3 regions of the Geobacillus sp. YHL genome follow, and region 1 is predicted to be linked to each of the others. Evidence: predicted binding sites of a transcription regulator. Region 1 holds the regulator's gene; each other region holds the start of a gene.
What was found. Region 1 encodes Rex, which represses fermentation and respiration genes when NADH is low (regulators of the CRP and FNR family bind a similar motif). Its sites were predicted from a motif close to TTGTGAAATATTTCACAA; they were not measured.
Positions count from the first base shown of each region.

Region 1 (2,266 bases):
TGTATTTCTAGTTTTATATTCGATAAAATAAGGTCAGCACCGAAATATTTCGTGAGCCCGTGCACTTGCAAAATGATCATGTCCGTCACCTCGCGAATAGTTTAACGCAAGTCGCGAAAACGGTCAAAGACGAATGATGAAAAATCGTGTATAGTGTATAAATGGAGGAGATTGTATTGTCATCGTTCACTCATTTCAATGAACAAGGGCGCGCGAAAATGGTTGATATTACGCACAAAGAAGATACTGTGCGAGTGGCTGTGGCGCAAACGAGCGTGACTGTCAGCCGGGAAATTTACGAAAAAATGACGAGCAATGCGATCGAGAAAGGGGATGTGCTCGCCGTCGCTCAAGTGGCGGGGGTGATGGCGGCGAAGAAGACAGCTGACCTTATTCCAATGTGTCACCCGCTTATGTTAAAGGGTGTGGACATTGCTTTTGCTTGGGAAAACGATGGAGAAGCGCATAAGCTCGTCATCACGGCAACGGTGAAAACGAAAGGGAGCACAGGAGTGGAAATGGAAGCGCTGACGGCCGCTTCGGTCTGTGCGTTGACAGTGTACGATATGTGCAAGGCGCTTGATAAAGGAATGGTCATCGGTCCGACGTATTTGGTCGAAAAAACGGGCGGGAAGTCTGGCCATTACCGACGGAAAACCGATTAGCTAGGGGATGAGATCATGAGCAACGAACAACCGAAAATTCCGCAGGCAACCGCCAAACGGCTGCCGCTTTACTATCGGTTTTTGAAAAACTTGCACGCTTCCGGCAAGCAACGCGTCTCCTCTGCCGAGTTGAGCGAGGCGGTGAAAGTCGATCCGGCGACGATCCGCCGTGATTTCTCCTATTTTGGCGCGCTTGGTAAAAAGGGATACGGGTATAATGTCAATTATTTGTTGTCGTTTTTCCGCCGGACGCTTGAAGAGGATGAGGTGACCGAAGTCGCCTTGTTTGGCGTCGGCAATTTAGGCACCGCCTTTTTAAACTATAATTTTTCGAAAAACAACAATACGAAAATCGTGATGGCGTTTGATGTCGATGAGCGGAAAGTAGGAACGACAGTCGGCGGGGTGCCGGTCTATCATCTCGATGAGTTGGAGGAGCGGCTTCACGAAAACATCCCGGTCGCCATTTTAACCGTGCCGGCCGCCGCGGCTCAAGCGCTGACCGACCGCCTTGTCGCGCAAGGAATTAAAGGCATTTTAAACTTTACTCCGGCGCGGTTGAACGTGCCGAACCATATTCGCGTCCATCATATCGATTTAGCCATTGAGCTGCAGTCGCTCGTCTATTTTTTGAAAAACTATCCATCGCCATCGTAAAAAGGAGAGAACAACACATGAAATATTTGTTGCTCGTTGCTGTGATTTTGTTGCTGTTTGGCACGAAAAAGCTGCCGGAATTAGGGCGGTCGTTCGGCCAGTCGCTTCGCGAGTTTAAAGACGCCACAAAAGGGCTCGCTGATGACGAAGAAACGAAAACCGACCGATGACAAGGCAGGATGGAGAAACAATGAATGACAAAGAAATGTCGGTGTATGAGCATCTGGGTGAACTGCGAAAACGGCTCATCATCGTGCTCATCTTTTTTGCTGCGGCGCTTGTCGTTAGTTTCTTTTTTGTCGATGATGTCATTTTGTATTTGCAGCGAACGGCCGAGGCGAAGCATTTGACCATGAACGCCTTCCGCCTCACCGATCCGATTAAAGTGTATTTTCAGTTTGCCTTTGTCATCGCAGCTGTGCTGTCGGCTCCGGTGCTGTTGTATCAAATTTGGGCGTTTGTAAGCCCCGGTCTGTATGAAAAAGAGCGGAAAGTGACGTTAAGCTATATCCCGGCGTCGATCGTTCTTTTTTTAGCAGGCGTCAGCTTCGCTTATTTCGTCTTGTTTCCGTTTGTCGTTCGATTTATGAGCCAGCTGGCTGACCAACTAGGGGTTCAACAAATGATCGGCATTAATGAATATTTTCAGTTTTTGCTTCAGCTCGTGCTGCCGTTTGGCATCGTGTTTCAGCTGCCGATCGTCGTGTTGTTTTTCACCCGCTTAGGGCTTATTACGCCGCAGCTTCTTGTTCGCATCCGCAAGTATGCGTATTTGGCGCTGCTTATTTTAGCGGCGGTCATTACGCCGCCGGATGTGCTGTCGCAAGTGATCGTCATGATTCCGCTCACCATTTTGTATGAAGGAAGCATTTGGGTGGCGCGCATCGGCTATCGGAAAGCGCAGCGAGCAGCCGAGGAGGAAGGCAATGAGTGAGGCGGGACGA
Region 1 is NZ_JAEIGB010000032.1:5,328-7,593, forward strand. Features, by position in the region: gene JCR24_RS16685 (ABC-F family ATP-binding cassette domain-containing protein) at 1-80, opposite strand, end outside; gene moaC (cyclic pyranopterin monophosphate synthase MoaC) at 177-665, shown strand; gene JCR24_RS16695 (redox-sensing transcriptional repressor Rex) at 681-1,322, shown strand; gene tatA (twin-arginine translocase TatA/TatE family subunit) at 1,340-1,492, shown strand; gene tatC (twin-arginine translocase subunit TatC) at 1,513-2,256, shown strand.

Region 2 (2,266 bases), on a different contig from region 1:
AGCGGCGAAAAAGCGTCTTGTTGTGCAAGGGGGGTAAACGTTGTTTTACGTATCGGTTTTTTTTCAATACATGGCGCAATATATGAAGACAAAGCTGCAATATCGAGCCGATTTGTTCGTGGAGTGGCTGTCTGACTTTATGGCTCAGGCGGTCAACTTGGTATTTTTGCTGGTTGTGTTCGGCCATACGACGCTGCTTCACGGCTGGTCGCGCGATGAGATTTTGTTTATTTACGGTTTTTTTCTTGTTCCATATGCCGTATTTGGCGCCTTTTTTAACCTTTGGGATTTTAATGAACGATATATTGTGCAGGGGGAAATGGATCGCGTGTTGACGCGCCCGCTAAACAGCCTGTTTCAAATTGTTTTGGAGCGGATGGAGCTCGAATCGTTGCTTGGCGCTGTGCCCGGGCTGATCATTATGCTGTATGCCGGCAGCCGCTTGTCTCTTTCATTTCATTGGTATGATGTCTTCGTGTTTATTTTGTTTGTCATTGGCGGTGCATTGATTTATGCCGGCATTTTCATTTCACTGGCGACGATCAGTTTTTTTGCCGACGCCCGCACATCCATCATGCCGATGATGTACAACATCAGCAGCTATGGCCGCTACCCGATCGATATTTATCATCGCGTCATCCGCTATATTTTAACGTGGGTGCTGCCGTTTGCCTTTGTCGGCGTTTATCCAGCTGCTTATTTTCTTGATAAAAAGGAATGGTACAGTTATGCCTTTTTCACCCCAGTGGTCGGCATGGTTTGCTTCACCGTTTCGGTCATGCTTTGGAACGCCGGGGTGAGACGATATCGCGGGACGGGGAGCTAGGCGCCCCGCCCGTTTTTGTTCATTTGCCATCAAAATGACAAACAATGGTCAAGCAATCGACACAACCTTGTCTGTATCGTTAGCATGTTGTGGCGTAAAATAAAATGTGAATATATTCACAAAAAGGAAGAAGAGGTGAATAGTGATGAAAAACGGGAGAGGAAATCGGGTAGCGGTCGTCGGCACCGGGTTTGTCGGCGCCAGTTATGCGTTTGCCTTAATGAATCAAGGGATTGCCGATGAGATCGTGCTCATCGATGCAAATGAAAACAAGGCTGAGGGCGATGCGATGGACTTCAACCATGGGAAAGTATTTGCGCCGAAGCCGGCTGACATTTGGCACGGCGATTACGATGATTGCCGCGATGCCGATTTGGTTGTCATTTGCGCCGGCGCCAACCAAAAACCGGGCGAGACGCGGCTTGATCTTGTGGACAAAAACATTGCCATTTTCCGCTCGATCGTTGAGTCGGTCATGGCATCCGGATTTCAAGGACTGTTTCTCGTCGCCACCAATCCGGTCGACATTTTAACGTACGCGACGTGGAAATTCAGCGGCCTGCCGCAAGAGCGAGTAATCGGATCGGGCACGATTTTGGACACGGCGCGGTTCCGCTTCTTGTTGGGCGACTATTTCGCCGTCGCCCCGACGAACGTGCACGCCTATATTATCGGCGAACATGGCGACACTGAACTCCCGGTCTGGAGCCAGGCTGATATCGGCGGCGTGCCGATCCGCAAGCTGGTCGAGTCCAAAGGGGAAGAAGCGCAAAAAGAGCTCGAGCGCATTTTTGTCAATGTGCGCGATGCCGCCTACCAAATTATTGAGAAAAAAGGAGCGACGTACTACGGGATTGCTATGGGGCTTGCCCGCGTGACGCGCGCCATTTTGCATCATGAAAATGCCATTTTGACCGTTTCCGCTTACTTGGACGGCCCATACGGCGAACGCGATGTCTACATCGGTGTGCCTGCTGTGATCAACCGAAATGGCATCCGCGAAGTGATTGAAATTGAACTTGACGAGGAGGAGAAAAAATGGTTCCACCGTAGTGCTGCGACGTTAAAAGGTGTATTGGCGCGCTATTTTGCTCAGTAAAGCGCAACGATTGGCTTCATCTGACGGGACGCTGGCTTGTCAAATGGGTCGGGCGATCCGGTGGAATACAGGAGTGCTGCCGATTCAAGCAGGGTGCGGAGGGTCATGCGGTATAATCGCCCGGTTGTCCGCGTATATATGAACGACGGACAAAAATGGGGGGAACGTGATGGATTACGCCTTCCTTGGCATTGTTGCCGCCGTACTGCTCGGCAGCATCACCTCGCTTTGGACAGTGCGCGTGCAAGCGACGCATCGCCTGTCACTCGATAGCTTATGGGTTCTCGTCCAATGGTATTTAACGATGTTGCTCGGTTTTGCCATGATTTATATGATTTTGC
Region 2 is NZ_JAEIGB010000009.1:120,025-122,290, forward strand. Features, by position in the region: gene JCR24_RS10335 (ABC transporter permease) at 1-37, shown strand, start outside; gene JCR24_RS10340 (ABC transporter permease) at 41-826, shown strand; gene JCR24_RS10345 (L-lactate dehydrogenase) at 972-1,925, shown strand; gene JCR24_RS10350 (potassium channel family protein) at 2,095-2,266, shown strand, end outside.
Region 2: a site for Rex is predicted at 931-948, ahead of JCR24_RS10345 (L-lactate dehydrogenase). Genes of this name have one in related genera too.

Region 3 (2,266 bases), on a different contig from region 1:
GAATGGAAAGGACGAACGACTGACCATAAGGGGGAAGGGACATGCATGGCAAACGGATTGCCTTGTGCGCGTCACGCAAACTGGACGAAATGACAACGCTTATTGAAAAGCAAGGAGGAACGGCCATCATTCGTCCGGCGCAAGGGACCGTCTTTTCAAAGGGAAGCGAACTGGGAGAGGAAATGCGAACCGTCATCGCCATGCGGCCGGACTGGATCGTATTTACGACGGGAATCGGCTTTGAGGCGCTGTTGGAAGCGGCCGACCGGGAGGGAATGGCTGCCCAATGGCATCGAACGATCAAGGAAGCGAACGTGGCTGCCCGCGGCTATAAAACGGTGGCGGCGTTGAAACAAATCGGCGTCACTCCGGTGGCAGTAAGCGAGGACGGGACGACGAAAGGGTTGATTGCTGCTCTTTATGGGCACGACTTTGCGGAAAAAAACGTTGTTGTACAGCTGTATGGCGACACTGCGCCAAGGCTTCGGCAATTTTTCCTTGAGCGTGGCGCGTCCTATACGGAACTACTTCCATACCGGCATGTCGCTCCGGATGAGAAGACGCTTGAGACGCTATACAATGAAGTTGTCGGTTGTGAGGTCGATGCCGTCTGTTTTACATCGGCGATGCAAGTCCGCTTTTTCTTTTCGTTCGCCCGCGAGAAAAAAGAGATCGCACCGCTGCTTGACGCGTTTCGCACCGATGTCGTGGCCTGCGCCGTTGGCAAAGTGACAAAAGAAGCATTGGAAGAAGAGGGAGTCGATCGCGTCATCGCCCCGGAACATGAGCGGATGGGAGCGATGATTGTGACGCTTGCCCGTTATTTTCAACAATAAGCCCTGTTGAGGGTTGTTTTATATCAATTGTCCAACCTGCTATATAAGAGATCATCTTTTTGTTAAATGTTTTATATTATGTGTTTCATCAAAAATGCTAAACTGTTTATTTTTTGTCACAGTTTTTCGAACATTTTCCGCTTATAATAAAACTGGGTATGTATTTTTCATATGAAAGGGCGGGGCGAGCATGAAACGAAGCTCATTCCAGCAGATGGCGAGCACGGTTCGGCGGGGATTTGCTACGGCGCGTCGCTCATGGGGGCGCGCGTGCTGTTTTTTTGCGCTTGCCTGTCGGCGGTGTGATATGACTCACAACGATGGAGATGCTGCACACAGTATAATGGAAACAACGGACGGATCATAAAAAGGAGGAATTGATGATGCATTCATTTTGCCATATGGGCGGCCCTGAAGGGGTGAAATTATGCGCCGGTCTGGCGCAATTAAAACAAGAACACGGCCCGCTGCGCGCCCAAATGGAGCAGCTGCTTGCCGCAGCGGAGGCGATCGGCCGCGGGGAAAATGACCGCAACTGGCGTGAGCCGCTCGCTGATTTGAGAGAAAAAGTTGAATCGTTCGTCGCCGCCTTAGATCCGCATTCGGAGCGGGAAGAAGGCGTATTGTTCCCAATGATGGCTCGGTACATCGGGCGGACGACCGGCCCTATCGCCGTTATGGAATACGAACACGAACAGGCGAAAACGCGCCTTTCCATGTTTTTAGAAAAGACCGCCCAGCTGCCGGAGAACATCGACAGCAGACAGGCGTTGACGCTTGCCGGCGCGGTGATTGAGGCGTATCATATTTTGGATGAGCACTTCATGAAAGAGGAGAACGTGCTCTTCCCGATGGCCGAGCGGTTGTTGTCCGATGCGGAGAAAGAGGAGCTGTTTGCGCGCATTAACTAAGTAACAAATGGAAAACAGGATGCCCCAAACGACGGGCATCCTGTTTTTTATTATTGGTTCATTTGTTGGCCGGTTGTTATGCATGATCGTTAGGGTATGCGGAAGCGCACGTTGTTTCGTTCCCGCCGCCGTTAAAGTTGACAGGCCGGCTGTTAGGCAATCGGTTTGCCCCCTCCGCCTGTTCAGTTTAGGGTTCCTGATGTGACGCCCGCCGCTCGCTTACTTGGCGCGGTTGACCGGCTCTGCTTGTTTTGGCATTCGCTTTCGATAGACGACGTAGCTGCGCTGCAAGTAGCGGAGCGGGAAGCTGAATACGTGAACGAGACGGGTGAACGGCCAGACGGCGAACAAACCGAATGCAGCGAGAATATGAATCTGAAACCAAAGCGGCACCGCTTCCATATAAGCTGGGTTCGGACGGAACGTAAGAAGGCCGCGAAACCACGGGCCGATTGTCGTCCGGTAATCAAACCCGTGCGAATCGATGTTCAGAAACGTCGACGACAACCCGCTGGCGAT
Region 3 is NZ_JAEIGB010000002.1:263,864-266,129, reverse strand. Features, by position in the region: gene JCR24_RS03840 (uroporphyrinogen-III synthase) at 42-836, shown strand; partial or broken gene JCR24_RS03835 (pyruvate synthase alpha chain) at 1,008-1,109, shown strand; gene JCR24_RS03830 (hemerythrin domain-containing protein) at 1,220-1,747, shown strand; gene narI (respiratory nitrate reductase subunit gamma) at 1,967-2,266, opposite strand, start outside.
Region 3: a site for Rex is predicted at 1,137-1,154, ahead of JCR24_RS03830 (hemerythrin domain-containing protein). Genes of this name have one in related genera too.